Regions from separate parts of the Pyramidobacter porci genome, predicted to be linked through region 1. Evidence: riboswitches for the same ligand, from Rfam matches in the RefSeq annotation. Region 1 holds a riboswitch; each other region holds the start of a gene.
What was found. Region 1 has a riboswitch for cobalamin ahead of FYJ74_RS10400 (ABC transporter substrate-binding protein). Riboswitches for the same ligand answer to the same signal wherever they lie in the genome.
Positions count from the first base shown of each region.

Region 2: another riboswitch for cobalamin. It lies ahead of FYJ74_RS07195 (methylmalonyl-CoA mutase family protein); the one in region 1 lies ahead of FYJ74_RS10400 (ABC transporter substrate-binding protein).
Region 3: another riboswitch for cobalamin. It lies ahead of FYJ74_RS03070 (sirohydrochlorin cobaltochelatase); the one in region 1 lies ahead of FYJ74_RS10400 (ABC transporter substrate-binding protein).
Region 4: another riboswitch for cobalamin. It lies ahead of FYJ74_RS07220 (succinate CoA transferase); the one in region 1 lies ahead of FYJ74_RS10400 (ABC transporter substrate-binding protein).

Region 1 covers NZ_VUNH01000012.1:3,321-10,689, reverse strand. The annotation lists gene FYJ74_RS10405 (FecCD family ABC transporter permease) at 1-853, opposite strand, end outside; gene FYJ74_RS10400 (ABC transporter substrate-binding protein) at 864-1,877, opposite strand; cobalamin riboswitch at 2,029-2,197, opposite strand; gene FYJ74_RS10395 (L,D-transpeptidase family protein) at 2,339-3,001, shown strand; gene FYJ74_RS10390 (putative NPN-dependent ornithine cyclodeaminase) at 3,115-4,218, opposite strand; gene FYJ74_RS10385 (ornithine cyclodeaminase family domain) at 4,215-5,381, opposite strand; gene FYJ74_RS10380 (helix-turn-helix transcriptional regulator) at 5,378-6,709, opposite strand; gene arcC (carbamate kinase) at 6,777-7,369, opposite strand, start outside.
Region 2 covers NZ_VUNH01000007.1:34,949-42,317, reverse strand. The annotation lists gene FYJ74_RS07195 (methylmalonyl-CoA mutase family protein) at 1-1,492, opposite strand, end outside; cobalamin riboswitch at 1,609-1,770, opposite strand; gene FYJ74_RS07190 (hypothetical protein) at 1,983-2,432, shown strand; gene FYJ74_RS07185 (serine hydrolase domain-containing protein) at 2,629-4,029, shown strand; gene FYJ74_RS07180 (MATE family efflux transporter) at 4,026-5,360, opposite strand; gene FYJ74_RS07175 (ABC transporter substrate-binding protein) at 5,844-7,364, opposite strand.
Region 3 covers NZ_VUNH01000002.1:265,866-273,234, forward strand. The annotation lists gene FYJ74_RS03050 (glutaredoxin family protein) at 2-262, opposite strand; gene FYJ74_RS11920 (M23 family metallopeptidase) at 303-1,193, opposite strand; gene FYJ74_RS03060 (AMP-binding protein) at 1,256-2,728, opposite strand; gene FYJ74_RS03065 (GNAT family N-acetyltransferase) at 2,880-3,290, opposite strand; cobalamin riboswitch at 3,497-3,700, shown strand; gene FYJ74_RS03070 (sirohydrochlorin cobaltochelatase) at 3,821-4,729, shown strand; gene FYJ74_RS03075 (FecCD family ABC transporter permease) at 4,732-5,748, shown strand; gene FYJ74_RS03080 (ABC transporter ATP-binding protein) at 5,745-6,530, shown strand; gene FYJ74_RS03085 (ABC transporter substrate-binding protein) at 6,503-7,357, shown strand; gene FYJ74_RS03090 (precorrin-2 C(20)-methyltransferase) at 7,362-7,369, shown strand, end outside.
Region 4 covers NZ_VUNH01000007.1:47,866-55,234, reverse strand. The annotation lists gene FYJ74_RS07240 (class I SAM-dependent methyltransferase) at 1-267, shown strand, start outside; gene nrdG (anaerobic ribonucleoside-triphosphate reductase activating protein) at 515-1,042, opposite strand; gene FYJ74_RS07230 (anaerobic ribonucleoside triphosphate reductase) at 1,039-3,423, opposite strand; gene FYJ74_RS07225 (hypothetical protein) at 3,639-3,938, opposite strand; gene FYJ74_RS07220 (succinate CoA transferase) at 3,931-5,436, opposite strand; cobalamin riboswitch at 5,582-5,773, opposite strand; gene FYJ74_RS07215 (SH3 domain-containing protein) at 6,012-7,369, shown strand, end outside.

The DNA of each region.
Region 1 (7,369 bases):
GCACGACCAAGCCGACGAAACCGATGGAGCCGCTGACGGCCACGAGCACGCCGGTGAGCACCGAAGTGACGACGAACAGAAAACGGCGGAACTTCTGCACATCAACGCCCAGAGCGGCGGCGCTCTCGTCGCCGAGCAGCAGCGCGTTGAGCGAACGGGATTGGAGCATGAGCACGACAAGGCAAAGACTGGTGACGGCAAAAGGAATGGGCAGCCGGTCCCACCGCGCGCCGCCGAGCCCGCCGAGCATCCAGAACATGGCGGTCTCCGCGCCGCTGCGCTGATTCAGGTAGACAAGGAAATTCGTCATGGCCATGAAAATATAGCTGACGGCCAATCCGGATAAAACCATGCGCATCGGAGTCAAGCCGCTGCCGCGGCTGGCGATCAGGAAGACGAGCGCGAAGGCCAGCAACGCGCCGAGAAAGGCCAGCAGAGACACCGTCGGCATGCCCGAAAAAGCCGCGCCGAGCAGCTTTCCCGCGAACAGAATCGCCAGCACGGCGCCGGCGCAGGCCCCCGAAGAAATGCCGAGCAAATAGGGGTCAGCCAGCGAATTGCGCACCAGCGACTGGATCGTCGCTCCGGCCATCACCAGCCCCGCGCCGACCAGCGAACCGAGCAGCACGCGCGGCAAGCGGAGCTGCCAGACGATGCCGACCTCGTTCTTCGGCCAGTCACGGGCGAATGTCTGCCAGTCGGGAAAGAGCTGATGCAGGATAATGCCCCAGACTCGGCCGAAAGGAATGGACACCGAGCCGATGGACACTCCCATCGTTATGGATACGAATAAAAGAATGCAGAGGATGAGGGCAAGCAGCCCCGTCCTCTGCCGAATCGAAGAAAAACGCATCGAAACCCTTTCAGAACAGCTCGGGATGGTAAAACTTCGCGAGAATCTCCAGCCCGTCCACGGCGCGAGGACCGGGATACGTGTTCTCGACGCGCGTCGAATAGATGCGGTTATTCTTTACGGCTCTGACGCCGGACAGTTCGGGCATGCTCCGCAGCGTTTCGGCGATCTTGTCGCAATCGATCGTGAATCCGTAGGCGAGAATGACGATCACGTCGGGGTTATGCCCGATCACCTCTTCCCAGCTCACCTTGATCCAGCTGTCGTCGACGCCGCCAAAAACGTTCCGTCCGCCCGCCAGAGCCGTCAGCGCGCTGGGCATGGCCTGCCCGCCCACCGTCTTGGCCGCTGTGCCGATAGCGACGTCGGTGTCGGTTACCACGCGGAGAATAAAGACGTTCACCGGTTCCCGGACCGCTGCCGTCTTGTCCGTCACCGCCGCCGCGCGGGCCTTCATGGAGCTGATCACTGCCGCGGCTTCGTCCTGCACGTTGAAGATCACGCCCAGATTGCGCACGTCGTTGTACGTGTCCTCGAGACTCACCGGCGGTTTTTTCATGACGCGGATCAGCGATTCGGTGATGGCATAGCTCTTGATGCCGTATTTGTCGAGTTCTTCCGGAGTGATCGCGCTGCCCGTCGTGTCGCCGGGGATGTCCAGTCCGTAGAAGTAGCCCGACAGGAACATGTCGGGATTGGCGCCGACCAGCTGTTCCAGCGTAATGTAATCGTCGGAGATCATTTTCAGCCTCGACAGACGCTCCACGTACTTGTCCGAGACCGTCATTCGCTTCGGATTGAAACCGGCATACCCGATCACGCGGCCTTCGAGCCCCAGCGCGAACATCAGTTCGATGATGTTGCTGTCGCCGTTGGTGACGACGCGTTCAGGCGCCTTCTCGAAGACGAGCCGGCGATTGCCGTTGTCGACGGTTACGGGATAAACGGTTTCCGCCGCGAAGGATGCCGCGGCCATGGCCAGTGAAGCGGCTGCCGCAAGAAAACTGCGAAGAATCTTTTTCATGCTGTGAACCTCCTGCGCAAAAAAACGTGACCCGGCCCCCGCCGGCTCGCCTCTATAGAAAACGCGGGCATAAAAAAAGACACGGTCCGCGGCCGTGCCTTTAGAGACAGTGATGTCTGCTGCACTGAAAAGATTTCGCCCGCGCAAAAGCCTTCCTTCGCGTCGCCCGGCGCGTATCCTGACTCCCCATCGTCCTCCGCGGCGCCCTTCCCAAAGGCCGAAAGCCCTCAGTGAGCGTGATACCGTTTCGTCAGGGGTTACAGTGGCGGGGCCGCGCAGGATTTTCACCTGCTTCCGACGCCCGGCGACGTTCCATTTTCACATATTTTAAGCGCCTCCAGGCGCCCTGTCAAATCCTGAGGCGGGACGAGACTGAAGCGGGACTCGCGCAGACAGCGCAACGTTTTTGTGCTATGCTTGGCTCGCCAAACAAGATCATTCCGAAGAGGAGGTTGCTCGTTATGAAACGTACTCTTGCAAAAATTTTCCCGGCGCTTTTCGCCGCCGCGGCGTTGGGTGCCCCCGCCATGGCCGCCGATCTGCGCGAATTGCTCGCGGCGACGCGAACGGCGCAGAAAACCGGCGAGATCATCCTCGTCGTCGACCGAGCGCTGACCCTGTGGAAGAAAAGCGACGCCAGCGCCTGGCAAAAAACGCTGGAAGCGCCGTGCGGCTGCGGCAGGCTGGGGCTGACGGAAAACAAGCGCGAAGGCGACAAAAAGACGCCCGTCGGCGCCTTCCCAATCCTGTACGCCTTCGGCAACAAGCCCAACCCCGGCACGGCCATGAAATGGCGCTCAGTGACGCCCAACTCCTACTGGGTCGACGACGTCAAGCGCCCCGACATCTACAACACCTGGGTGGAGAGCGCGGGCAAGATCGGCGGCGAGCGTCTGGCCGACTATTATCAGTACGATTACGCCATGGCCGTCGGCTACAACACCGACCCTGTCGTGCCCGGACAGGGCTCCGCCATCTTCGTCCACGTCAAATCGCGCAACCATTGGACCACCGCCGGCTGTATTTCGCTCGAACGCCGGGACATGATCGAGCTGCTGCGCCAGTGCCACGACGGCGCCTGGATCGTCATCGTCCCGAACGCGGAGCACCTCGTCCGTTTTTAGACGGAACCATACCAAATACAAAAGCCATTTCTTTCATCATTCGCCGCGGCGATAAAAACTGCCCCGCCTTTCTCGGCAAGCGAGAAAGGCGGGGCAGTTTTTATCGCCGCGAATCAATCCTGAGGCCTGTTCAACGCGCGGTCGAGGTTGCGCACGAAATCCTGCGTATTGGTAACCATGCTGACGGCCGTGACGGTGCCGCGGTCGGAGAGCTTGTTGACGGCGAATTCCTGAACGTCGACGGTGTACATGTAGACGGGGCGGACGACGCCGCCGAACTCGTTGTACGAGGGGGTCATGTTGCCGGTGGCGATGGTGTAGAGGATCGCCGACATCATGATCATGGTCGAGGTCTTGCGGGCGTGCGCGCGCATGGCGTTCTGGGCGGCGTAGACGTTGTTGTAGGCGCCGGGCAGGGCGAGGCGGTCACGGATGGTGCCGGCCATGACCAGGGCCGTGCCGCATTCGACGCAGGCTTTGACGAAGCCGTCTTTGACTTTGCCGGAGGCGGCGAGCGCTTCCAGCGAGCCGTAGGAGTTGGCCAGGTTGATGGTGTCGTAGAGGTTGTAGGTGGTGTTCTGCTCGTGTTCGAAGACTTTCTGTCCCCACGACGTGCCGAAGATTCCGCGTTCGAGGTCGAAGGCGGCGGTTTCGGAGCCGCAGAAGATCGCCTGCACATAGCCGTTGCGGATCAGGCGCTCGAGCGCCAGGCGCGAGTTCTGGTCGAGGGCCAGCGCCGTGCCGACGACGAGCGTCACGTAGCCGCGGTGTTCGCGCTCGTAGCGCAGCACTTCGTAGAGCGTGTCGTAGTCGAGCGAATAGGCGGTCTCGCGCGAGCGTCCTTCGCGGAAGGCGAAGGTGTCGGAGGTGCCCGCTTCGGCGAGGAAGCCCTGCGTCCACACGTAGATGCCTTCGCTGGCGTCTTCGGTGCGGCCGATCACGACTTTGTCGCCTTTTTTCAGGTTGCGGAACTCGACGATCTCGACGCGCTCCCGGCCGGGCGTGTCGCTGGCCACGCAGACGGTGTCCATGCGGCTCTGCGTCGCCAGCACCCATTTGTCGTTGATCTTGAAATACTCGGGGTAGACCGACAGGGCGTGGTAGCCTCGAGGACTGATCCCGTCGCGCTCGACGGTTTCGAAGCGGCAGTTGGGCGCGTTCTTCAGGAACTCCTGCTCGAAATCGGGGTGGCGGTACTTCGGCATCTGGAATTTCATTTGCTCGCCCCCTCGTGCCGTGCGTTTTTCACGGCGACAAATTCCTCGACGGGAACTTCCATCGCCTCCACCCGTTCTTTGGCCACGTCGCCGACGAGCGCGCGTTCGCAGTTGACGACGAAGTCCTGGACGTTGGTGTTCATCGGCACGACGGCGATGCGCTCGCGGGCCGCGACCACCTTGTTGGTGACGTTTTCGGTGATGTCGATGATGTACATATAGACCGGCGTGATGGCGCCGTCTTTTCGCACGCGGTAGCTCGACGCCATGTTGGCGACGGAAAGGCTGTGCAGCATCGTGGCGATGCCGATGATCAGCGTGGCCTTGTCGAGGTGCTTCTTCATCTCCGTCAGCGCCTTGTCGGTGTCGCCGATCACCTCGGGCAGCGGGCCGTCGTCGCGGATCGAGCCGGCCAGCACCAGCGGCACGTTCATCGAGACCAGCGTCTTGATGATGCCGTCCTTGACGTGACCGTCGTCGATGAATTTCTTCGTGGAGCCGGCGGCGCGCACCTCGTTGAGCAGGTCGAGGTGGTTGTAGTGCCCCATCGGCTGGTTTTCCTGCGTGTAGATGTTCTGTCCCAGCGCGGTGCCGAGGAAGCCGCCCTCGAGGTCGTGCGTGGCCATGGCGTTGCCGCCCATCATGCAGCTGATGTAGCCGTTCTCGGCCAGGTGGTTGAGGGCGACGCGCGTGTCGTAGTCGAAGACGACGCTCGGCCCCAATACCCAAACGATGTAGCCGCCGTTGTCGCGCTCGTATTCAAGCTGCGCGAACAGCTGCTCGTAATCGGTCGTGTAGGCGGTCTCCACGGCGCGGCCGGGCGCGGCGTAAACGCTTTCGGGGAAGCCTTCCTTGCACACGAGAACGCCCTCGGAGCCGTCGGTCGCGCGCCCTATAACGACCTGGTCGCCCGCTTCGAGGTCGCGGATTTCCGTGACGATGATTTTCCCCTCTTTGAGCACGGGCACGCAGTTCAGCGAATTATGCTCGGGAAGCTGCCACGTTCCGTTGCAGCGGTAGAAGGTCGGCAGATGGGTGGTCAGATAAAAACCGCGCGGCGCCACGCCCTTCTTTTCGACCTTCGCGCATTTCACTTCGCCTGCTTCCCGATATTTCGCGTCGGCAAAGTCGGGGCACGCAAAGACAGGCATTTCAAACTTCATGATTGCTCCTCTCTGGACAAACGAAACAGGCGGCCGATGTCCACCTTGTCTTTTTGTTCCGTCACTCGTTCTCGAAACTCGCTGGCCGTAATTTTGAGCCATTTCAGGAAGTTACGGTTGAAACTCCGCAGTGAATTGTAGCCGACCTGAAACGCGATGTCCGTCACCGACTGATCGGTGCGAAGCAGCAGGTTCGCCGCCTCGTGGATGCGCAGGTAATTCAGGAAATTCGTAAAGTTCATCTCGACAATGTAGCCCAGGGATTCGTTGACCATTTTGGGCGAGGTGCAAAACCGCTCCGCCACGTCCAGGATGGTGAGGTCGCCGGCGAAATTGCGGTAGACGTATTCGATGATCTTGCCGGCTTTCGGCGCAGGCAAAACCATGGAGACGCCGGGATTGTTCCGGTAGCAGCGGCGGAACTGCTGCGCTCCGATCCCCTGCTGGTCGGAAAAGACGCGCGACAGGTGCGATATGTCCGCGTAGTCGAGGATATCGGCGATCTCCGCCAGCGAAATGTCGGTGTGCAGCAGCAGAAACGTGACCTTCGACAGCTTCATTTCCTGAAGCAGCTCGTAAAAGCCGAGTCCGGTCACCTTGAAGATGTAGCGGGAAAGCGACGCTTCGCTGACGAAATAGATCCGGCTCAGGTCCTGAAGCGTCAGCTTGCGGTGCAGATTCAGGTACATGTACTGAAAAATGTGGGGAGAACAGCTTTCTTCCTCTTCTTCGAGACGGGACTGTCCGTCGGAACGTTCTTCCTGATCCTGCGCCAAACGCAGGTAGAGGACGACCAGTTCCACGAGCTTCGCCGTCAGGTACAGGCCGGACCACGGCTGACGATTGGTCGGGCTGACGATGGAGACCGGCTCGATCTCGCGGCGGATCTCGTCAAAGAGCGCTTTGACGCGCGGACGCTCCCGCTCCGGCACGCGCACGCCGCCGCAGCGGTACAGAAGCGTGACCATGTCGAGCTTCTCGTTTTCGATGTTGAACTGGTTCTTGACGATGAAATTCAGAAACTCGAACGGATAGATGAGCAGGTAATAGCGCAGCGGCTCCTTCACTTCGACGATTTCGGAAATTTCCCACGGCAACAGGGCGATGACCGCGCCCGGCTCCATCGCATAGTCTTTGTCGTAAATTCTGATCGTGCCTTTTCCGGAAAGGACGTAGAGGAAACGGCTGTTTTTGTGCAGCAGCGGCCTGGTCGGCGCGCTGTCCGACTGCACTTCGAAATAGGTCGCGACGCCCTCGCGGGACGCCGTGCGGTAAAATTCCTGAATTTCCACGCGCTTCCCCTGTCCGGGATTTTTCCGGGAAGTCATCTGTCCTCCCCCTTTTTACATGCCGGCGGCACGGCCGGCGCCTCCAGCGTCCCAAAGGCCCGCGGCGCTACGCCTGGATCCAGGTGCCGGTAGAACCTTCCAGACCTTCTTTCGCCTTCTCCAGCGACGTGATCAGCGCCCTGCGCCCCGGTTTCGACTCGGCAAACCTGATGGCCGCGCTGATCTTCGGCAGCATGGAGCCTTCGGCGAATTCCTTGTCTTCGATGTACTTTCTGGCTTCAGTCGTCGTCAGCGTGTCAAGCCACAGCTGATCCGGCGTGCCGAAGCGGATCGCCACCTTTTCCACGGCGGTGAGGATCACCACCACGTCGGCGTCGATCGTTTCGGCCAGCTTCACCGACGTAAAATCTTTGTCGATCACCGCGTCGATGCCCGTCAGCACGCCGTCTTTCTCCACGACAGGAACTCCTCCTCCGCCGCCGGCAATGACGGTCACGCCCTGGTCGATCAGCTTGCGGACGGCCTCTTCCTCGACAATGCGGACAGGAGCCGGCGAGGCGACGACCTGGCGGTAGCCGCGCCCGGCGTCTTCGACCACGGCCACACCGGCAGCAGCCAGTTTGTCGGCGTCTTCCTTGCTCATGAAGTTGCCGATCGGCTTCGTTGGACGCTGGAAGGACGGATCGGCGGCGTCGACCT
Region 2 (7,369 bases), on a different contig from region 1:
CCACTTTGGCCTCGCGGGCGGCCTTGAACTCGGCCAGGTCGCTTGCGGGCACGTCAAGCGGCGTTTCCGCCATGTTGGCGTACATGTTGTTGCCGACGGCGCGTTCGGCGCGGGTGGCGAGCTTCTTGAAGCGGTCGGCGAGCACGGCGCCGATCTCGTTCTGGATCAGGCCGGACTGCAGCGCCTTGACGAGACCGCCTTCGGCTTCGACCTTCTGGAACAGTTCCCAGACGCGGTCTTCGACCTGGCGGGTCAGCGTCTCCACGTACCAGGAACCGCCGGCGGGATCGACGGCGGCGTCGAAGTTGAACTCGGTCTGCATCATGATCTGCTGGTTGCGGGCGATGCGGCGCGCCTGTTCGGTGGCGGGGCGGACGGCCCAGTCGAAACAGTTGACGTTCATGGAATCGACGCCGGCCACGGCGGCCGAAAAGGCCTGCGTGGACGTGCGCAGGATGTTGACGTAGGGATCGTAGACCGTCACGGTGAACGGAGAGGTCTCGGCGATGACGTTGACCTTTGCGCTCTCGCCCTCGCAGCCGAAGGCGCGCGCCACGTGCGCCCAGAGCACGCGCAGGGCGCGCAGGCGGGCGATCTCCATGAAGAAGTTGGCGCCGAGGCCGACTTCGAAGCGAAGATGGCGGGCGGTCACGTCGGGGGCGATGCCGCGCTCCGCCATGGCGCGGACGACGGCGACGGCGTCGGCGAGCGCGCAGGCCGTCTCCTGGACGGCGGACGCGCCGGCGTTGGCGTAGACGCTGCCGCGAATCAGGATCGTGCGCAGAGCGCACTGATGGTTTTCGGCCCAGAGCAGCGTCTGCGCCATTTCATCGTACAGACTGTCGAGCGAGCGGCTCAGCGAGCCGTCGCGGGCCAGCGAGCCGACGGGGTCGGCGCCGACGCAGCCTTTCAGGCTGGAAAGCGCGACGCCGCGCTTTTCGCACCATGCGGCGATCATGCCCAGCATCGGCAGGGCCGACGCGCCGGCGGCGACGTGCAGCTCGTGCGCGCCCGGATCGGCGGCGGCGAAAAACTTTTCCAGATGTTCCAGCGAGCAGATGCTGACGCCGCGGCGCTCGCAGGCGGGGACGTCCATGCCGTGCGTGCTGGAGTAATCGAGCACCGGGTGGATGGCCGTGGCGCCCCTTTTCAGTTCCTCGGCGGCCAGTTCGCCGGCCCGGCGCGGGCAGCGCGCGTCGACGCCCTGGGCGATCTCCCAGAGATGGCCGTGTTGCGGCGCGCTCTTGACGCCTCTCAAAAAGTCCTGCGCTCCGGGAAAGGCATGGCAGTCTTTCAGCTCCGCGACGTTCTCGGCCGTGTAAATGGGCTGAAGCGTGATGCCCTCGAACGTCGGCGTGAACATTTTTTTGTCGAAGGGCGCCCCCTTCAGGGCCACTTCGGCGGCCTGCTTCCACTCCTCGTACGTGGGGACTTTGAACTCGTCAAAGGTGACAGGAGTGATCGGCGCGGATTTCTGCTGGTCTTTTTCCATGGTGAATCAAATCCTCCCTGACGCTGAAAAATTTGCCCGTTTCCCCGCCGGCGGAAAAAATTCAGCGAAGAGAACGCGCTCGCGCGGCGAAATCCCGCCCGCGCAAGATTCGCTCTCTGTTCCCCCCGTTTCAGGCCGGTATCCTGACTCGCGCGCAACGCGCTCACAGTGGCGGGGCCGCTTTGGTCTTTCACCAAATTCCCCGGGCTGAAACTGCATATCATGGCTTCTCATTCTACAATAAAAATTCTCTCGAATCCACCTCAAGAGGGCAAAAAGAAACGTTCGGAAGGAAAAAGTCGGTTCAAGTTTCAGTGTTGTATTTCGCGCTGCCGAAAAGACGCGGGAGAGAAGACGAACGGCGGCGGCCCCCAGCCGTCCAAAGAATTGTTGTTTTCTCTCATGTGCGGGCATTTTCCATCTGCTAGAATCAGGGCGTAACTTCCGGAGGCGTTCGTAAGTCCTCCGGCGGCAAAGGAGGTTCGTCTTCATGAAAAAAAAATCTGCGTCATGCGTTGCCCTGATGACGATGCTGTTCTTTTTGTCGGCCGCGCGTCCTCTGCCGGCAGTGAGCGTCAATTTCTACGACCTGTCGGTCGAGATCCCCGACGGCTGGTCCTTCAGACAGGGCGAACAGATCCTGATCTACAACCAGAACGAGAGCGCCGCCGTCATCGTCGACCAGGCCGCCACGACCCAGAGCGGCACCGTCAAGAGCGTGGCCGAAAATCTGGCCGACGCGGTGGGCGTGAAAAAGAACGACATCCGCCGCGACAAAAAAGGCTCGCTGCGCCTGGATTTCGTCCAGAACGGCGAACCGGTCAACGTCCGCGTGCTGGAAAGCCGCGGGCGCATCCTCATGGTCTATGTCTTCGGCAAAGACGCCGAAGCCAACAAAATCGCCGCCTCCATCGGCGAGAAAAGCGCCGCCGGCCATTGACCCGTGCGGCGATAAAAATACGCTGCGAAAGGGGCGCTTTGCCTCCTTCCGCAGCGTGTTTTTTATCCGGGGCGCGAGCTGCCCTGGGCGGTCGAAGCGGTGGTCTTTGCGGATCGTCCGTCCGCCATGTTCCGCTTCGTTTATAATTAAGACCGTTCTTATACTTCGAAATTTACGTTCTCGGGGAGAATCATCGATGACAGATCTTTTTCGGACAAAAGAACCAGCTTTCTGCGACTATGCGGAGCAAATCATGGCGGCTCACCGTGCCCGCGGCGTTGCCGTCGCCGTCGTCGATCGGCGCGGTACGGACTATCAGAAATTTTTCGGTTTCCGCGACGCGGCGCGCCGCCTGCCCGTCGGCGAGAACACGATCTTCGGCCTGGCCTCGGTGACCAAGTCTTTCACCGCGCTGGCGCTGATGCAGCTGGCGGAGCAAGGGCTCGTCGATCTGCGGGCGCCGGTTTCGGCGTACTGCCCGGAATTCAAAAACGCCGGGCAGGTTCCCGTGAGCGCGGCGCACTTCCTCAGCCACAGCGGCGGCTATTTCCCCATGCCGCGCGCGCTGCTGCCCGACCTTCTGAAGAAGCTGGGCATTGATCCCCGCTTGCGGGAAACGGCTTACGACGACCGCGTCGCCCAGGCGGCGGTCGAACAGGTCGCGCGCGGTCTGGACGCGCCGGCGCCGCGGCTGGGACGCCCCGGCGAATACATGAGCTACTGCAACGACGGCTACGGCATCCTCAGCGACATCGTCCGCCGCCGCGGCGGCGAAGGATCGTACGCCCGCTACGTGGAGCGCCGCATCCTCGGACCGCTCGGCATGAGCCGGAGCACCTGCGAATTTCTGCGTCCCTCCGAAGACGCCGACACGTCGCTGCTGTACAGCGACGACCTCGGCGTGAGCGAAGGCGACCGCGACTTTTACCGCAGCGCCTTCGTCCTCAACGGCGGCGGCGCGATGAAATCCACGCTGGCCGACCTGAAAAAATATCTGCGCATGTACCTCAACGGCGGCCGCGGCGAAGCCGGCGCGATCGTCTCGGAACGGAGCGTCCGTGACATGGTCCGCCCCCGCGTGCCCGCAAAACATCATCAGTTCTACGGCTACGGGCTAAGCGTCGGCTTCATGCGCGACCTGACAGTGTACCGCCACGGCGGCAGCCTGCCGGGCGTTTCCTCGCACATCGCCTGGTCGCCGGAACTCGACCGCGGCGCAATCGTGCTGTGCAACACACAGAACGTCCCCGTCTCCCTGATCGCCGACGCGCTGCTCCGCGTCGCCGCCGGATGGGAGCCGCAGCCGGAAGACCTCTGGACCGACTGCCCCTGGGAGCCGGAAGTCATCGAAGCGGCCTGCGGACGCTACCGTTCCGGCGAAGGCGCGGAAGTCGTCATCGAAAAGGACGGCCGCGGCCTTTCCGTCCTCAACGACGGCAAGCCGATGAGCGTACGCATGGTGCGCGGCCATATGGCCCTGCTGCGCAGCGGCTTCGCCGTGTCGGAACTGCGCCCCTTCTTCAACACCGACGGTTCGGTCTGGGGCGCGCGCCTCAACGACCGCATCGTGCCGAAAGTCGGCGAAGCAGATCTCTAGCCCAAATTTTTCTTCATCCGATAGTTTTCCACAGCGATAAAGGAGCCCGTACAGAGCAAAGAAAGGAATTCCGCGACGGGAATGGCGTACCAGACGCCGTCTGTCCCCCAGAACTTCGGCAGGACGTAAAGCATCGGGATCAAGAAGACGGTTTGGCGAAGCACGCTGAGCAGCAGCGTCTTCTTCGGCTTTCCGATCGACTGAAAATACACTTGTCCGACGGCTTGGACGGCGGCGAGAGGGAACAGCAACGTCAATTTTTCCAGACCGTCCGCGGCGTAAGGCACGATACGTCCGTCCCCGTTGGTGATGACCGACATCACTTCCGTGGCCCGAAGATGAAAGAGCAGCCAGCCGCCTATGCCGATGATGAAGGCGAGAAACATGGATTTATAAAGCGTTTCCCTTGCCCTCGCGTAGAGCTTCGCGCCGTAGTTGTAGCCGATGATCGGCTGGCTGCCCTGTCCGATTCCGAAGACCGGCATCAAAACGACGGAATAGGTGATGTTTATGGCGCCGTAAGCGCCGACGGCAAAGTAGTTTTCGTAGCGCAGCAGTTGATTGTTCGCCGCCGCGGCGATCAGCGAAGAAACGACCTGGGTGAAAAACGTGGAAAGCCCCGCCATGTAAATGTCCAGCGCGTCGCGGCGCCGCAACCTTAAATTTTTCAGACTGACGCCGTATTCCCTTGCCTTTTTCGACAAGAGCCGCAGCATACACAGCAGCAGGACGAACTGCGAGATCACCGTGGCCAGCGCCGCGCCGCCGATCCCCATGCCGAAAGGAAAGAGAAAGACGAAATCGAGGAGAACGTTGAGCAGCGCGCTGACGGCCGTGAACAGCATCGCCTCAGCCGGATAGCCGATCACCCTGTTTATGTGATACAGCCCCGTGCCTGTTATCATGAACGGCAGTCCGCGCGCGATCACCGTCAGATACTCTCTGCCGTAAGGAATGGTGCTGCCGCTGGCGCCGAAAAAATACAGCACGTCGTCAAGAAATGCGGATACGCCCAGGAAGACGATGGCCGAAGTCGCCGCCAGAGTGACCAATGTGCCGCCAATCAGCTCTTCGACCCGCTGCCGCCGTCTCTCTCCCATTTTGATCGCAATCAAGGAAGCCGCGCCGATGCCGATCCACATTCCGAAAGCCTGAAGAACCAGAAAAACCGCGCTGGCGACGCTCATGCTCGAAAAGGCCTCCGGGCCGACGGCGTAGCTGATGGATATTCTGTCCGCCAGGTTATAGACGGCATTGACGAGCATGCCGACCGTCGCCGGCACGGAATGATGAAATATCAGCCTGACGATATTGTCTTTGCCCAGATCCATTTTTTTCCTCCCGCAAAATTTTCCATGACGCGGGCGCCGTTTTATGTCCCAGACAGCGTGAACATTCTTGGCACCGCTTGTCTTGCCGCATGATATCGACGGTCGTTTATATCTTTCTGCAGAACATTCTACATGAAAAAACTCCGCTGATCAAAGTGACCAGCGGAGTTTTTTCGCGGTGCGCCTCTGTCGGTGAAACAGCCGAATTTCGCTTCGCGTGCGGTTGCGGAGACCGCGGTCATTCGTAAAAAACGCCGTTCAGCGGGTTCAGCGTGCCGTGATAGAATCCGTCACGCCCTAGAGATCCTTGTTGGTCCCGTAGAGCGTGTCGGCGGCGCCCAGACAGCACCACGGATTCGGTTCGTCGATGCACTTGCGGAGGTGAGCGTAGGTTTCGAGCGGCGGACGGCGGCAAGTTCCCGAGGTACAAAAGCAGGCGCCGAAACCGGAAGGGCTCGGCGCCTGCGACGTTACAGGAAATTCTTATTCGTAATAGATGCGGTCCAGGCGGTTGATCGAACCGCGGTAGAATTTCTCCGCGCCCTTCAGGTTCTTGTTCGCGCCGTACAGCGTGTCGGCGATGGCCAAATAGCACCAGGGATTCAGCTCGTTGACGCGGTCGCAGAATTTCTTGTAGATTTCCGCGCGCTCCGGGCCGTCGGGCGTAACGGTGCCCTTGTCAAGCAGCTCGTCGACCAGCGCGTCCTTCAGCCAGACGCGGTTGGAGGGACCGGCGAATCTCGAATGCATGGCGGCCTTGATGTAGGCGTCGGGATCGGGGTTGATGTTGTCGGCGGCCCAGCCGATCATGAAGACGGGCAGCTTGCCGGCCTTGAGCTGTTCGAGGAAGGTGCCCCACTCGAGCACCTGGATCTTGACGGTGATGCCCAAGTCGCCCAGCATGGCCTGGATGACTTCGGCGTAATCCTTGCGCTGTTTGTTCTCGTTGGTGTAGATGGTGAACTCGAGATCCTTGACGCCGGCTTCTTCAAGCATTTTTTCGGCTTTGTCGGGATCGTACTCCACCGGCACGGGGTCGGGGAAATAATTGTTCACGGGAATCAGCGGGCTGGTGGGCACGCGTCCCAGTCCCTTGTAGACGACGTCGAGGGCGCCTTCGCGGTCGATGGCGATGGTGATGGCCTTGCGGACCTTGGGGTTGTCGAACGGAGGGATCTGCGTGTTGAAGCCCATGTAGGTGATGGAAAGGCCGGGCTTGTTGTACACGGCGACTTTGCCCTCGTCCTGCAGGCGTTTGAAGTCGTTGTTGGGAATGCCGTAGGCGATGTCGATGTTGCCGGTCTCAAGCTCGATGACGCGGCTGGTGGCTTCGGGGATCGTGCGCATCAGCAGCTTCTTGTAGCGGGGCTTGTTTCCCCAATAGTCCTCGAAACGCTCGTAGGATACGTGGTCGCCCTTGAGCTTTTCCACGAACTTGAAGGGGCCGGTGCCGATCGGGTGCTTGGCATAATCTTCGCCGGCGGCTTCGACTGCGGCCTTGCAGAGGATATAGGACGAAGAGTGGGTCAGATAGGACAGAAAGCCCGCCATCGGGGAACTCGCCTTCACCTGGAAGGTGTAGCGGTCAATGACCTTCAGACCGGAAGCGTCGATGTTCGCGCCGTAAGACTTGACGGCCGCCGCCGCGGGCGTAGTCATGCGGTTCAGGGTGAAGACGGCGTCGTCGGCGGTCACTTCAGCGCCGTTGTGGAACTTGACGCCTTTGCGCAGCGTGATCTCGTAAGTCAGATCGTCGAGCTGCTTCCAGCTCTCGGCCAGGCAGGGGACCAGCTCCCTGTCGCTGTTGATCTCGATCAGCGGCTCGTACATCTGGATCATGTAGGTGCTCGACGTGGTGTCGTTGGTCATCTGCGGATCCAGCGACTTGGCGTCCGCCGCCATGCCCACCGTGATCGTGTCCTCGGGAACGGCCGCGGCCGCGCCGCAGAACATCAGTCCCAACGCAAGTACGGCGCACAAAACGGAATACCTCTTCAACTTCATAAACA
Region 3 (7,369 bases), on a different contig from region 1:
GCTATGCCAGAGCGGTCTTGAAAACCTTTTCCACGTCGGCCTTCTCCGCATGGCCTTCGTGAACTTTCTCGCCGTCCACGAAAAAGGTGGGCACGTAATAGTAATCGTATTTCGCGGCGACGTCGGGCTGTTTCTTCTCGTCGACCATCTCGAAGGGGACGGCGGCGTACTCGGGGTGTTCGGCCTTCAGCTCGTCGAGGCACTTGCGGGCCAGCTTGCAGTGAGGGCAGCTTTCGAACATGAACATGGTGATCTTTTTCATTGTGCGTTTCTCCTTAGAAAATGAGCATTTTACATGAAGCCTAAAACTCGTACAGAACTTCCACGCCCTTGGGCATTTTCGAAGCGTCCAGCAGCGGCAGAGGATCCAGCGCCGCGCCGCCGCTGAAAAGGCCGAGATGGAGGTGCGGCCCGGTGACGCGCCCCGTCGCGCCGGAAAGGGCGATCGAGTCGCCGGCTTTCACTTTTTGCCCGGGGCCGACGAGGATCTTCGACAGATGGAAATAAACGGACAACACGCCGCCGCCGTGATCCACGTAGACGGCGCCGCCGGAAAAATAATGAAAACCTTCGAGCACAACCGTGCCGTCGGCGATCGCCCTGACCGGCGTGCCGACGGCGGCGCGCAGGTCGAGGCCGCCATGGCCGCTGCGGGGCACGCCGTTGTAGACGCGGAAGCCGCCGAAATAAGCGGTGGGGATCCCCGGCACGGGGCGCACGTACCGGCGCGGCAGCACGCCGCCTTTGCTGCGCGTCGCCAGCGCTTTTCGCACGAGCTGGCGCTCTTTGGCGATGCGGTTCAATTCCGACTGAGGCGGAGTGACCATTTTCGGCGCGACCGTGAGCACCTGTCTGGGATAACTGTGGCCGACCGCTTTGATTTTTCGTTCGCCCCGGACCCGGCCTTTGGCTCCGCAGCTGAACTCGACCCGGATGGGCAGCGTCGAGCCGGCCAGTTTGGCGTCGTTGGGCACGCCGAGGATCGTGCGCACGGCGTTGCGGCGCGGCGTGAGGACAAACGTCTGCCCGCGCCACTTCACCGTGACGTCGCCGATCGTTTCGTTGACGCGCAGCTCCAGAAAAAAAGGCTGGCCGATCGGCGCCTCTTCCGGCACGGTCAGACGCATGCGCGCGGCAAACGCGGCCGGCATGAATGCGAACGTCAGCAGCAACGCCAGGACAAATTTCTTCACTTCTTTTCTCACCTCTGAAAAAAATCTGACCGGGCGGCAAAACGTTTTGGGCCGGACACGCGTTACTGAAGCTCTCTCAGCTTGCGGCGCAAAATCTTGCCCGAGGGCGACATGGGCAGGCTCTCGACGAAGTCGACTTTGCGCGGGATCTTGTAGTTGGCGAGTTTGCCCTTGCAGTATTCGATGATGTCGCGGTCGGTGGCCGAAGCGCCTTCCTTGAGCACGACGAAGGCGCGCGGGATCTCCCCGTTGACGAGGTGGTGCATGGCCACGACGGCCGCCTGGGCGATCGACGGATGGACGTTGAGGATGCGCTCCACTTCCTGGGGATAGACGTTGAAGCCGCCGACGATAATGATGTCGGTGAGGCGGTCGAGCACGGTGATGTAGCCGTCCGCGTCGTATTTGACGACGTCGCCGGTGTCGTACCAGCCGTCGGGAGACAAGCGTTCGGCGGTGACTTCGGGCGCTTCGTAATAGCCGCGGAACACGGACTTGCCGCGCAGTTTGAGCACGCCGGGCGTTTCCGGCGGCAGCGGGTTGCCCTGCTGGTCGCAGATTTTCCATTCGTAGCCGGGCAGAACCGTGCCGATGGTGCCCAGCTTGCGCGTCTTCTCGTCGTTGTTGAAGGTGACGACGGGCGAGCACTCGGTCGTGCCGTAGCCTTCGAGAATGGGATGGCCGAACAGTTCCATGCTGGCTTGGTCGAGCGACAGGTTGAGACGGTCGCCGCCGGTGATGACGGCGCGAACCGTGTTGATTTCGATGGGATTGTGCGCGCCCGAGCGCTTCAGAAACTCGAGCATGGCGGGCACGAGGAACAGCACCGTGCACCCGGCATCCCGGATCGCTTCGAGCGTCTTCAGCGGCGGCATGAACGCGGGCACGGCGGCGACTTTCGCGCCGGCATATTGGGGCAGCAGCATGGAGAGCGTCAGGCCGAAAGAGTGGAAGTTCGGCAGCGCCCAGATGATCGTGTCGTGCGGATAAATCGGAAAATGTTTGCAGATCGAACGTACGTTGTCGATAAAATTTTCGTGGCTCAGCGGCACGGCTTTGGGCAGGCCGGTCGTTCCCGATGTCGTGAAGAACACGGCCCAGTCGGGCGTCGTCGTTTTGCGCTCCACGCCGCGGAATTTTTCGAGCGTGCCGGTCGTCGGTTCGATCTCCACGACGGGATAGCGCAGCACGCCCGCCGCGGCCTTGGCGTCACCGCGGGAGACCACTATGGCAAAAGGCTGCACGAGGTCGATGGTGGGCAGCAGATTGTCGGTGCCGGCGCGCATGTTCAACGGGACCAGCGTGCCTTTCAGACTCCAGACGGCAAGAACCAACGTCAGCAGTGCCGGGCAGTTGGGCAGCAGCGTCATGAGGCGCTGCCCCTCTTTGAAGCCGGCCGCCGTCAGCGCTTCGCGTTCCGCGGCGACGGCGTCCAGCAGCGCCTGCCCCTTCAGCCAGTCTCCGTTCCACCAAAATGCATCCGCGGCGGCGCGTTTTCTCAAACTCTCCCGCAGGAGATCTTCAAGACGTTCCATTTGTTTCCTCCTCGATAAAGCGGCGGCAAAGTCTCCGCGCCGGCCGGCTTATTTCTCAGCTTGGCGCGCCCCGTCAAAGGCGCATTTTCAGAAATTCTACACGATTCTCCTTTTCAAGGCAAACCGATGATTTTTATGTCTTCAGTCCGACTCAGCACTGATACTTCATGGGCACGAACTGGGGCATCTCGCTGAAGCCGAGTTTCTCGTAAAAGGCTTTGGTGCCCGGGGCGCCGACCAGACCGATCCAATCGATCCCGACGGCGCGGAGTTCCTTCACAAGGCGGGAAACGATCTTCTTTCCCCAGCCCTGACCGCGGTAATCGGTCCGCACCACGATGTCCTGGATGTAAGCGTCGCTGACGCCGTCGGAAAGGGCGCGCCCCATGCCGACCAGCTCGCTGCCGTCGAACAGGGCCACGAACCGGAAGGAATTGGCCACCATCGCGGGGATGACGTCTTCGCTCCAGCCCTCTTCCCACCAGCCGGCATCCATGTAAAGATCGACAACCGCTTCGGGGCGGACCGATGTAATCACTTCAAGGCGCAGTGAATTTTCCAAAAGAAGCACCTCCATGAAAAATGTAACGCGACATTTTCTTCAATCACCAAGCATATGGTAATTTTTCGCCGCCAAATTGGCAAGCGCCGATTGCAGGAATTTGCCGCCGCGTTCGCCCCCAAAAATCCGACGGCACGTTTCTTCGGCGTAGAGCCGGGGCTTCGACATTTTTCCGCCGCGCAAGAAACGTTTTCATCTTCTTTATGTTTCATTGAAGCGCCCGCGACTCCGTGTTATAATGACGGCAATCGAACATGAAACTCCCTTGAAAGAGGAAGCCGGTGAAAATCCGGCGCGGCCCCGCCGCTGTAACTCGGACAAATCCGAAGCACGTCACTGATCGCGTTATTGGGAAGACTCGGATGAGGATGAAGAGAAGCCAGAATATTCTTTGAGGGAGCTTGCAAAGGGGGAATGTTTGCGTGGGCGAACTCCTGGGCGGCTGACCAGTGACAGCCGCGGCGGAATGACACGACGCAGGGTCGTGTCTTTTTTTGTCTCCCGAGGCCTGAGCTTCGGAAAAAATTTTTATGAAAGGTCGTCTGATGAACATGTCCTTCAAATCCATGATTCTCGCCGTCACTCTCGCAGCCGTCGCTTTCTCCGGGACCGCCTGCGCCAAGGAAGCCAAGAAGGAAGAGAAGCAGGCCATCCTGATCACCTCTTTCGGTACCTCCATGCCCAGCGCCCGCAAGGCCATCGACAATCTGGTGGCCGCCGCCAAAAAAGCGTTCCCAGGCGCCGAAGTGCGCTTGGCGTTCACCTCCAACATCATCCGCCGCAAGCTGACCCGCGAGGGCAAGAAAAACGTTCCGCCCACGCCCGTGATGGCTCTGGCGCAGCTGAACGACGAAGGATTCTCCACGGTCGGCGTGATGCCGACGCACATCATTCCCGGCGCCGAATACGACGAGATCAAGAACGTGGTTGAGGCCTGGGGCGAACTGAAGGGCAAGTACGGCATCAAGGATCTGCGTCTCGGCAAGACCTTCCTGTCCAGCGTCGAAGGCTGCGACGAAATGGCCGAGATCCTCGTGAAGAGATTCGAAAAGCTCGCCGGCAAGGATACCGCCGTGGTGCTGATGGGGCACGGCACGCCCCACCACATCGCCAACGCCATGTACAGCCAGCTTCAGGTCGCTCTGGATAAGATCGCCGACGGCCGCTTCTTCATCGGCACCGTCGAGAACACGCCGCTGATCGAAGATGTCGTCGCTGCGCTGAAGAAGGCCGGCTACAAGAAAACGCTCGTCTCGCCGCTGATGATCGTGGCCGGCGACCACGCCAACAACGACATGGCCGACAAGGACGATCCCGAATCCTGGTACAGCATCCTCAAGAAGGAAGGCTTCGCCGTCGAGACCTACATCAAAGGTCTCGGCGAGGACAAGGGCGTCACGGCGGCTTTCGTCGAACACCTGAAGGAAATGATGAAGTAAAAATGCCGCCGTCGCCTGTCGGAAATCTCGAACGCTGGCGTTCGCAGCTTCGCGCGCGATACTTCCGCCTCGGGGCGGCGCTCGGCGTTCTGCTCTTTCTGACGGCGCTGTGGCGGATCACGCAGGGAGAGTGGAACATTCCACTCTCCCGCGTCTTTGAACTGCTCTCGCCGTTTCTTCCGGCGGCCGAGAGCGAGACTGCCGAAGCGCTGGTGATCCGCGCCGTCCGTCTGCCGAGATTTTTCGCGGCGATGGGCGCCGGCGGGCTGCTCGCCGTCTCGGGCGCAGTCCTTCAGGGACTGCTGGCCAATCCGCTGGCGGAACCCTACACGCTGGGCATCGCTTCGGGCGCGGCGTTCGGCGGTGCGCTGGGATTTTTCTTCAATCATCTGGCGGTAACGCCGATGGCTTTTGCCGGCGCGCTCGGCTCGCTGGCGCTGGTCAATCTGATCGCGCGCAAGAGCGGCGGCAGCGGCGCCTATCTGGTGCTGGCGGGGATTGTCGCCAACGCCGTGCTCTCGGCGGGCGTGACGTTCCTCAAAGCCGTCGCCGACGACAAGCTGGGCGCGATCGTGCTCTGGCTGATGGGCAGCTTCTCCGGCGCTTCGCCCGCGGCGGCGCGGCTGGTTTGGCTGGGCGCGGCGATCACGCTGGTTCCGGCGTGGCTCTGCGGACGCCGGCTCGATGCCGTTTCGCTCGGAGAAGGGCAGGGGGAAATGCTCGGCATCGACGAAAGAAAATTGCGCCGCCGGCTGCTCTGCGCTTCGTCGCTGGGAACGGCCGTGACCGTCAGCAGCTTCGGCATCATCGGTTTCGTGGGGCTTGTGGCTCCGCACATCCTGCGCGTTTTGATCGGGCCTTCGCACCGGCCGTTGCTGATTTTCAGTTTTTTGACCGGCGGGCTGATGCTGGCGCTCGCCGACGGAGCGGCGCAGCGCATGGGAGAACTGCCCGTCGGCGTGCTGACGGCGTTGATCGGCGGTCCTTTTTTCTGCTGGATCCTGGTGAAGAGAAAATGACCGCGCCGCCTCTTTCGTATCGTTTCCGCGGGCTCAGCGTCGGCTACGGGGACCGCGACGTCCTCGGAGGCGTTTCCGGTTCGATCGAACCGGGGCTCGTGACGGCTCTGATCGGACCCAACGGCAGCGGCAAAAGTACGCTGCTCAAAACGCTGGGCGGTTTTTTGCCCTATCGGGGCAGCCTCGCGCTGGAGGGACGCGAGATCCGACGCTGTCCTCGCCGAGAGCTGGGACGCCTGCTCGGCGTCGTCGCTCAGCAGACGGTCTTGAAAGCGGCTTTCAGCGTCTACGACGTGATCGGCTTCGGCCGTCTGCCGTACCAGAGCCTGCTGGCGCGGCGCTTGCCCGCGGACGACCGCGCCATCCAGGCGGCGGCCGAGCGTCTGGACATCGCGCCGCTGCTCTTCCGCCCCGTCACCGAGCTTTCCGGCGGCGAGCGGCAGCGCGTGTTTCTCGCCATGGTGCTGGCCCAGGATCCTTCCGTCTTTTTGCTCGACGAACCGACTTCGGCCATGGATCCCCGCCAGGCACTGCACGCGTTCCGCCTGATGCGCGAGCTCGCAAAGCGGGGAAAGACCGTGGTCGTCGTCGCTCACGACATCAACGCCGCGCTGTCCTGCGCCGACCGCTACCTCGCCCTGCGCGGCGGCGAATTGATCGCCGCCGGGCGCGCGGATCGCATCGACGGCGGCGTGCTGGAAAAACTTTACGACACGCCGTTCGTCCCCTACATTTCGCCCGAAGGTGATAAAGCATGGCATCCATCTTCAAAAAAGCGCTGACCATTTTCCTGGTGGCGTTCGTTCTGGCCGCGCCGACGGCGGCTTACGAGCGAATCGTTTCGCTCTATCCGGGACATACCGACAACATCGTGGCGCTGGGCGGACAGTCCCGTCTCGTAGGGCTGTCGAAAAACGACGATCCTTCGCGGCTGCCCGAACTGCCGCGATTCGCCCCCAACGTCGGCGCCGAGGCGCTGCTGGCGCTCAAACCGGATCTCGTGCTGACGCGCACGCTGGTGGAAAAGCAGAATCCCGAGCTGCGCGGCGTGCTCGAACGCGCCGGCGTTCCCATGATGCTCATCGATCCGCCTTCGTGGAGCGGTTTTGTCGCGTATCTGCGCGAACTGGCGCCGCTGATCGGCGTCGCTCCGCAGACGGCGGAAGCGCAGTTGGCACAGACGTGCGATGAAATCCGACAAACAGCGGCGGCGCGCCGCGGCGGCCGCCCCGCGCCTTCGGTCTTCGTCGAAGCTACGGCCAAGGAACTGCACACCTGTTCCCCCGATTCATGGGCGGCGCACCTGATCGAACTGGCCGGAGGCGCGAACGCCGCCGCTGGCGCCGAACCGATCCGCCGCGGCAGCGCCGTCGCCCCCTGGGGGCTGGAACGCGTCATGAAGCTGCTCGCTGAAGGGCTGGACGTTTATCTCGTCCAGCACGGGCCGATGAACCGCGCTTCGCTTGACGAAGTGAAAGCTCGACCATGGGCGAAGGCGCTCGCCGCCGTCACCGTCGCGCAGATCCCAGAATACTGGCTGAGCCGCCCCTCGCTGCTCGGGCTCACGGCGGGCGGCGCGGAACTGATACGAATTTTCTACGGAGAGTGATCCCATGAAATT
Region 4 (7,369 bases), on a different contig from region 1:
CACGAGGTGAAGACGATCTCCGGACGGTCGAAGCGCCCTGTCGTCGAGGAAGCGTTGCGTGTGCTGAAAAAAGGGGGAAGTTTTGCCTTCATCGATCTGTTTGGCCGCTCCGCTCTTTACGGCGACATGGAGGAGTTCGTGCAGCGGATGAAAGACAGCGGCCTGCGGGAAGTGAATTATATCCCCCGCGCCGGCGCGGCCTTTGTTCCCGCGCTCGCACGCCCCATGATGACGTCGGGCGTGGGGCTGCTCTACGGCGTAAAGTAGAGCTCCTCCTGCCCCGGCTCGGAGGCGGGGAGTGGTATCGAATTTTTAATATGTAATTTCGATCCGGCTTTTATAAGGCTCGACGTAAAGTGTTTCACGTGGAACATTTTTGCGACGAAAAAAAGCTTTACGGCCCCGGCGGCGGGAGAGGGGTAAACGAAAGGCCGTTCCGAAAAGCGATGAAGAAATCTTTGTCGCTTTTCGGAACGGCCTTTTCGGTGTGCGCCCGCATCGCGGCGGAGAGCCGCTACATGGCCTGGCGCATGTACTCTTCGATGACGCAGGGGGCCTGCAGGGCCAAGCTTTTTTTCACGTCGAGGATGCGCTGGTTGGACGAGCCGCGAAAGCGCAGCGACAAATCGCGCTTGTCGCGCTCGAAGCGTCCGTCGACGAGCACGTCGATCTGTTCGAGCAGGGCCGTACGGTCCGCCCAGCCCGGATTTTTGCGGTCGGTCAGCTGCTCGAAGGTAAAACCCGTGAACGCCCACACGTTCAGTCCGCGCCGGCGCGCCGCGCGGGCCACTGCGGCCAGGGCGCGGGCCTGCAGGAACGGTTCGCCGCCCGATAGTGTCAGCCCCTGCTGCAGATGGAGCGAGTCCAGCTGGGCGATCAGGTCGTCTACGTCCATTTCGAAACCGCCGAACGGGTTGTGCGTGCAGGGATTGTGGCAGCCCGGGCAGTTGTGGAAGCATCCCTGCGCCCAGATCACCGCCCGCAGTCCCGGCCCGTCGACGATGCTGTCGCGGGTCATCGGACTGGCGAGGCGGATCTTCATTTGACGCTCGCCTCTTCCTCCGTGCCGCACTGATTGTGCTTGACGCGGTCGCGGACCTCGGCGCGTTTGGCGTCGTTGAAGCGGTCCAGCGTGCCGACGAGGTAGCCGGTGATGCGGCGGATGCGCTCGAACCCCACGGGGCCGTCGTGCTCGCGGCGCCCGCAGTGGGGGCACACGTCGCCGGGGATGATGCCCGTGTAGCCGCAGACGGGGTCGCGGTCGACGGGATGGTTGATGCTGCCGTAGCCGATTCCCGCTTCCTTCATGGCGCGAACGATGCTTTCGAAGGCTTCGGGATTGTTGGCTCCCAGCCCGTCCAGCTCGACGTAGCTGATGTGCCCGCCGTTGGTCAGCGCGTGATAGGGCGCTTCGCGGGCGATCTTGTCGAAGACGCCGATCTTGTAATACACGGGAACGTGGAAGGAGTTGGTGTAGTATTCGCGGTCGGTGACGCCGGGGATCGCGCCGAACTTTTTCGCGTCGAGGCGGGTGAAGCGCCCCGACAGCCCTTCCGCGGGCGTGGCGATGAGGGAGAAGTTCAGGTCGTACTGTTCCGAAGCCTGATCCATGCGCTCTCTCATGTGGCGGATGATCTTCAGCCCCAGTTCCTGAGACTCGGAGCTCTCGCCGTGATGCTTGCCCGTCAGGGCCACCAGGCACTCAGCCAGGCCGATGAAACCGACAGTCAGTGTGCCCTGGCGGATCACCTCGCGCAGTTCGTCCTCGTCGTTCATGCCGTCGGAGCCTTTCCACACGCCCTGTCCCATCAGAAACGGGAAGTTCTTGACGCGGCGGCGCCCCTGGATTTCCAAGCGCTCCAGCAGCTGGTCGACGACCAGGTCGATCTTGCCGTCGAGGTCTTCGAAGAAGGCGTCGAGATCGGTCGTGCCGCCCAGCGCCCGGCCGTGGACGATACCCAGGCGGGGCAGATTGATGGTGGTGAAGGAGAGGTTGCCGCGGCCGCTCACCGTCGATTCGCCGCAGCGGTTGCCGACCACGCGCGTGCGGCAGCCCATGTAGGTGGCCTCCGTGTCGGGGTCGCCGGGTTTGTAGTATTCGGCGTTAAAGGGGGCGTCGAGGAAGCTGAAATTGGGGAAAAGCCGCTTGGAAGTGACGCGGCATGAGAGCTGCAGCAGGTCGTAGTTGGGATCGCCCGGGTTGTAGTTGACGCCCTCTTTGATTTTGAAGATGAGGATGGGGAAGATCGGCGTCTCGCCGTTGCCCAGCCCCTTTTCGGTCGCCAGCAGCAGGTTGCGCGTGACCATGCGCCCTTCGGGAGACGTGTCGGTGCCGAAGTTGATGCTCGAGAAGGGCACCTGCGCGCCGGCGCGCGAATGCATGGTGTTAAGGTTGTGGATGAAGGCTTCCATGGCCTGGTAGGTACGGTGGTCCGTTTCGGCGAGGGCCTCCTTGCGGGCGAACGTCTGAAGTTTGCCCAGCTCCGCGCCGTCGACTTTCAGCGACGCGGCGAGGAAATTCCGCTCGGCCTCGTCACGCGCGGCGTCGTCCGTCAGGCCGATGGCGCGCCCCGTTTCGGCTTCGGCGCGGGCTTCCGCCTCTTTGACGGAGGCTTTCGCGTCGAGGTCGCGAAGCAGTTCCAGCGCCTTGGCGAGATTGCTCACGTACAGCTTGCGGAACGTCTTGCGCACGCCGTCGGCGATGCCGTAATCGAAGTACGGGATGCTCTGGCCGCCGTGCTGGTCGTTTTGGTTGCTCTGGATGGCGATGGCCGCCAGCGCCGCGTAACTCATCACGTCCTGCGGTTCGCGCAGGAAACCGTGCCCTGTCGAGAAGCCGCCCTTGAACAGCTTGCGGATGTCGATCTGGCAGCAGGTCAGCGTGCCCATGTTGAGGAAGTCCATGTCGTGGATGTGGATGTCGCCTTCGTCGTGCGCCCTGGCGTGAGCGGGGTGGATCACGTGCGTCTTGCAGAACTCGCGCGACACGGCGCTGCCGTATTCCAGCATCGTGCCCATGGCCGTGTTGCCGTTGATGTTGGCGTTTTCGCGCTTCACGTCGGCGGTCTTGGCGTCGGCGAAGGTGATTTCCTCGATGGCCTTCATCAGGCGGGTGTGGGAGTCGCGCACGCGCGTGCGCTCGTTGCGGTAGGTGATGTAGGCTTCGCTGGTGCGGGCGTGGCCGTTCTCGATCAGCACCTTCACCACCATGTCCTGCACGTCCTCGACGCTGGGCGAACCGGAAGCGTACTTTTCGTTGAGACGGCGCACGACCTGCGACGTCAGCCCCTCGGCGATGCGGTAGTCGGCGGACGTGCCTTCCTTCTCTGCCACGGCGGACGCGGCGAGGAAAATGGCGCGGGTGATGCGGTCTTCGTTGAAGGGCGCCAGACGGCCGTCCCTCTTCTTGATGGTCTCGATCACTTGAAAGGCCTCTCTTTCCAAGAGCGAAATGCGGCGCCCGCAGCGGGCGCGCGAAAAACGGGACGAAGCGGACCGCTTGCCCGGGATTTTTCGCTGCCATCATACACCATAAAAACGATCTCGTAAAGACGAAAACACTATATACATTGTTAATTTTGACATTTAGACGCTAGATATGGCTATAAATGGCAGGCCCCGGCGTGCGAAACAGGCGGCTAACAACTCTCCGCCGTCTTTTTCTCCAGCGCCTCGTTGCGAAAGTAGAGCAGCATGTCGATCGAAACCATCGTCACGTTCACGACGTAGAGCGCGACCACGCTCCAGTGCGTGGAGTCCAGCAGGCATTTGCCGATTCCCGCCAGATAACCGACGATGATGACGACGAGAAAAAGCGCGCTCTTGCCCCTGCTGCTGCGCGAGGTCCACGATTTGTAGATGGAGATGGGCCAGGCGGCGCCGAAGCAGATCAGCATGGTGATCTCGAGAAGCGATTTCAAAAACATGATTTCAGTCATTCCTTTTCTCTGATTCGTTTTCTTCGGGGCGATAATCCTGCATCCAGCGCTGCGGATCCTCCGGCGCGAAGCCGTGACGGAAGCCGGGGCGCGCGGCGCTGCGCTCCACGAAGGCGCGCAGCGCCGGGCGGTACTTGGGATGCGCGCAGTTTTCGATCAGCGCGCGGGCGCGCTCGTAGGCCGTGAGGCCGCGCAGGTCGGCGCAGCCCTGTTCGGTGATGATCACGTGAGGGTCGTGTTCCGTGTGGTCGACGTGCGCCACGTGCGGGACGATGCAGGAGATCGTTCCGCCCTTCGCCGTCGACGGCGTGGTGAACACCGAGAGCGCGGCGTTGCGCGCGAAGTCTCCCGAGCCGCCGAGGCCGTTGACGATCTGGCAGCCGCCGATGTGTGTGGAGTTGACGTTGCCCTCGAGGTCGACTTCCAGCGCCGTGTTGACGGCGATGACGCCGAGGCGGCGGATCACTTCCGGCGAGTTGCTGATCTCCACGGGGCGCAGGATGATCTTGTACTTGTACATCTCCAGACTCTTGTAAAAGGCGTCGATGCGTTCGGGCGAGATAGTCAGGGCCGTCCCCGAGGCGAACGAGACGCGCTCCGTTTCGATCAGGTCGAGCACGGAGTCCTGTAGCACCTCCGAATAGATGGAAAGATTGCGGAATTTGGACTTCTGCAGTCCGCCCAGCACGGCGTTGGCCATGTTGCCGACGCCCGACTGGATCGGCGGCAGCTTGCGCGGCAGCCGCCCGCAGGCCACTTCGTTCTCGAGGAAAGCGACCAGATAGTCGGCCATGATCTGGGACCTCGCATCGGTCTGCGCCAGATGGCGCGTCGAATCGGGGATGTCGGTGACGACCACGGCGGCGATCTTGTCGGGGCGGCAGCGGATGTAGGGCATGCCGACACGGTTGTTGGGGCGCACGATCGGGATCGGCTCGGTCTCCTTCATGCGGCGGGGGCTGTACACGTCGTGCATGCCCTCCAGCTTGACGGGCTGGGTCGTGTTGACCTCGACGATCACTTTTTCGGCGTACTCAGCCAGCACGTTGGAACAGCCCACCGACGTGCTGGGAATGATGTTGCCCTCGTCGTCGATGCCGATCGCTTCGATGATGGCGATGTCGATCTTGCCGAAGTAGCCGTTTTTGATCCAGAAGGGCACCTGGCTGAGGTGCATGTCCACGTAGGCGAGGCGGTCGTCGTTGGCCAGGTCGCGCACGCTCTGGTTGGTCTGGTAGGGATAACGCCGTTCGATCACGCCGGCGCGCGCCAGACGCCCGTCGAGTTCGTCGCCGACGGACGCGCCGGTGATCAGTTTGATGCGGATCTTCTCGCCGCGTTCGGCGCGGCGGGCCAGCGCCATGGGCACGGCCTTGGGATATCCGGCCATGGTGAAGCCGCTGGTGCCGACGGTCATGCCGTCCCTGATCAGATCGGCGGCCTGCGCCGCCGACATGGTCTTGGCCTCTGTCTCGCGATTGCTGATGCGGTTGTACACGTTTTTTCCTTCCTTTCGGCGCGGCGCCGTCCCATGTGAAAAAAAATTCTTCCGGCATCCCATGCCGAAAGAACGTCCGCTGCCGGGGCCTCAATCAGAAAGAAAGGTCTGAAAGCAGCACACACGTTCCGTCGCTCGCGAAAACTTTTTTGTGCTCAGCGCGGCAAGTCTTCTGGCTCAAGCCCATGGAGCCTTCTCCGCCTTCCCATGAGCGCGGGGCTCACAGTGGCGCATGGAGAAGCGGGGCTTTTACAGCGGCGGGACCGCTCGGGATTCTCACCCGATTCCTTTTTGATCGAAACTGGAAAAGTCTCGAACCGTGCTGATTATTCAATTGGGTTCCGGCACAGATTATAGCATAAATCTCTCTTCGCCCCACCGGTCGGCAAGAAAAACAAACGGCTCTTTCCGCTGCAGTCGTGATCGGTCTGCAAGCGCAGCTCAAAAGAATCGTTTATAATAATTTATCGTAAACTCAGGCGGCACTCGTCCTTCAATTGCGCCGCCATGTGGTATGGTTCGAGCATTCCGTCTCTTGCGTGACACAATCTCCGACGTGAAATGGGAGCTGAAAAATGAAGATCAAGATCATGAACAAGAATTCGCGGACGCCGGCAGGGATCGTGGCGCTCATGCTGCTTTTGGGCGTCTGCGGGGCGTGGAAAGCGGCGCTTTGCGATGCGCCCCAGGCGGCTGAGCCATCGCCGGCATACGCGAAATATATGAAAACCGCCGGCGGGGTCGCCGCGGAAATGTTTCTGCCCGGCTACTGGGTCGGCAACAGCCAGCTGCTGGATTCCGTGCTGATGAGTCCGGAAAGAATAAGGGCATTCAACGCGGCAAATAAAAACGCTCTGACGACGGAATCAGGGAACACGACGGCGCTGACCGACATCGGAGACGCGATCAGCGGCGCTTTTGTAAGAGAGATGGCCGGAGCCGTTTATAAACCTAAACCGTCGGAAACCGTTTATCTGAACGGTGCGCCGGTGACGGAGAAGTACTGGGCCGATCTGGACCGGCGGCTTCATTTGAACGCTATCCCGAAGACCGTTTCCGTCCGTTTCGGCTATGCGGTCTTCTGGACCACGCTGCAGGCGTACCCCGTGCGCGACGTCGTCGGCGAAAAGGACGATCTTCTCTTTGACAAAATGGTGCGTTCCAACTGCCGCCCCTGCCAACCTCTGGCAGTCGTTCACGAAAGCGCGGACGGCGGCTGGTATTACGTTTTTACGGACAGTTACGGCGGCTGGATCGAAAAGAGGCACGTCGCCCTCTGCAAAAGCCGCGAAGAATGGCTCCGGCGCATGGAACCGGAGCATTGCCTCGTCGTGACGGGAAGCGAACTGTGCCTGGACGACGATCCTTACTGCGAAGAGCTCAGCGGCGCCAGATTCCCCATGGGGACGGCGCTGCCGCTCGTAAGCCCTGACGAAGCTCCGGAATCCGTTCGCAGCCGGATCGGATTCGGGTGTTACGCGGTCAAAATCCCTCTGCGCGGCGGCGACGGATGGATCAGGGACGAATACGCCCTGGTCCCCGTTTCTGCGGACGTTTGCGTGGGGCGGCTCGAATTCACGGCGGCAAACGTGCTGCGGCAGATGTTCAAACTGCTGGGGCGCCGTTATGGCTGGGGCGGAGACGGGCACGCCAACGACTGCTCCGGCGTTCTGCGGGACGTCTTTTCCTGCTTCGGCGTCGTTCTGCCGCGAACTTCCGCCCGGCAGGCCGAAGCGAGCGGAGCGGCAGCCGTCGATCTTTCCGGTCTGACCGACGGCGCCAAGCTCGACATGCTGAAAAAGACCCGCGCCGGTTCCCTGCTCTTCTTTCCCGGCCACGCCATGCTGTATTTGGGAACTGTCAAAGAAAAACCTTACGTCATAAGCGCAGTCTCCTCTTTCAGCGAAGACCGAATAACCGTGCTTTCCGTCAA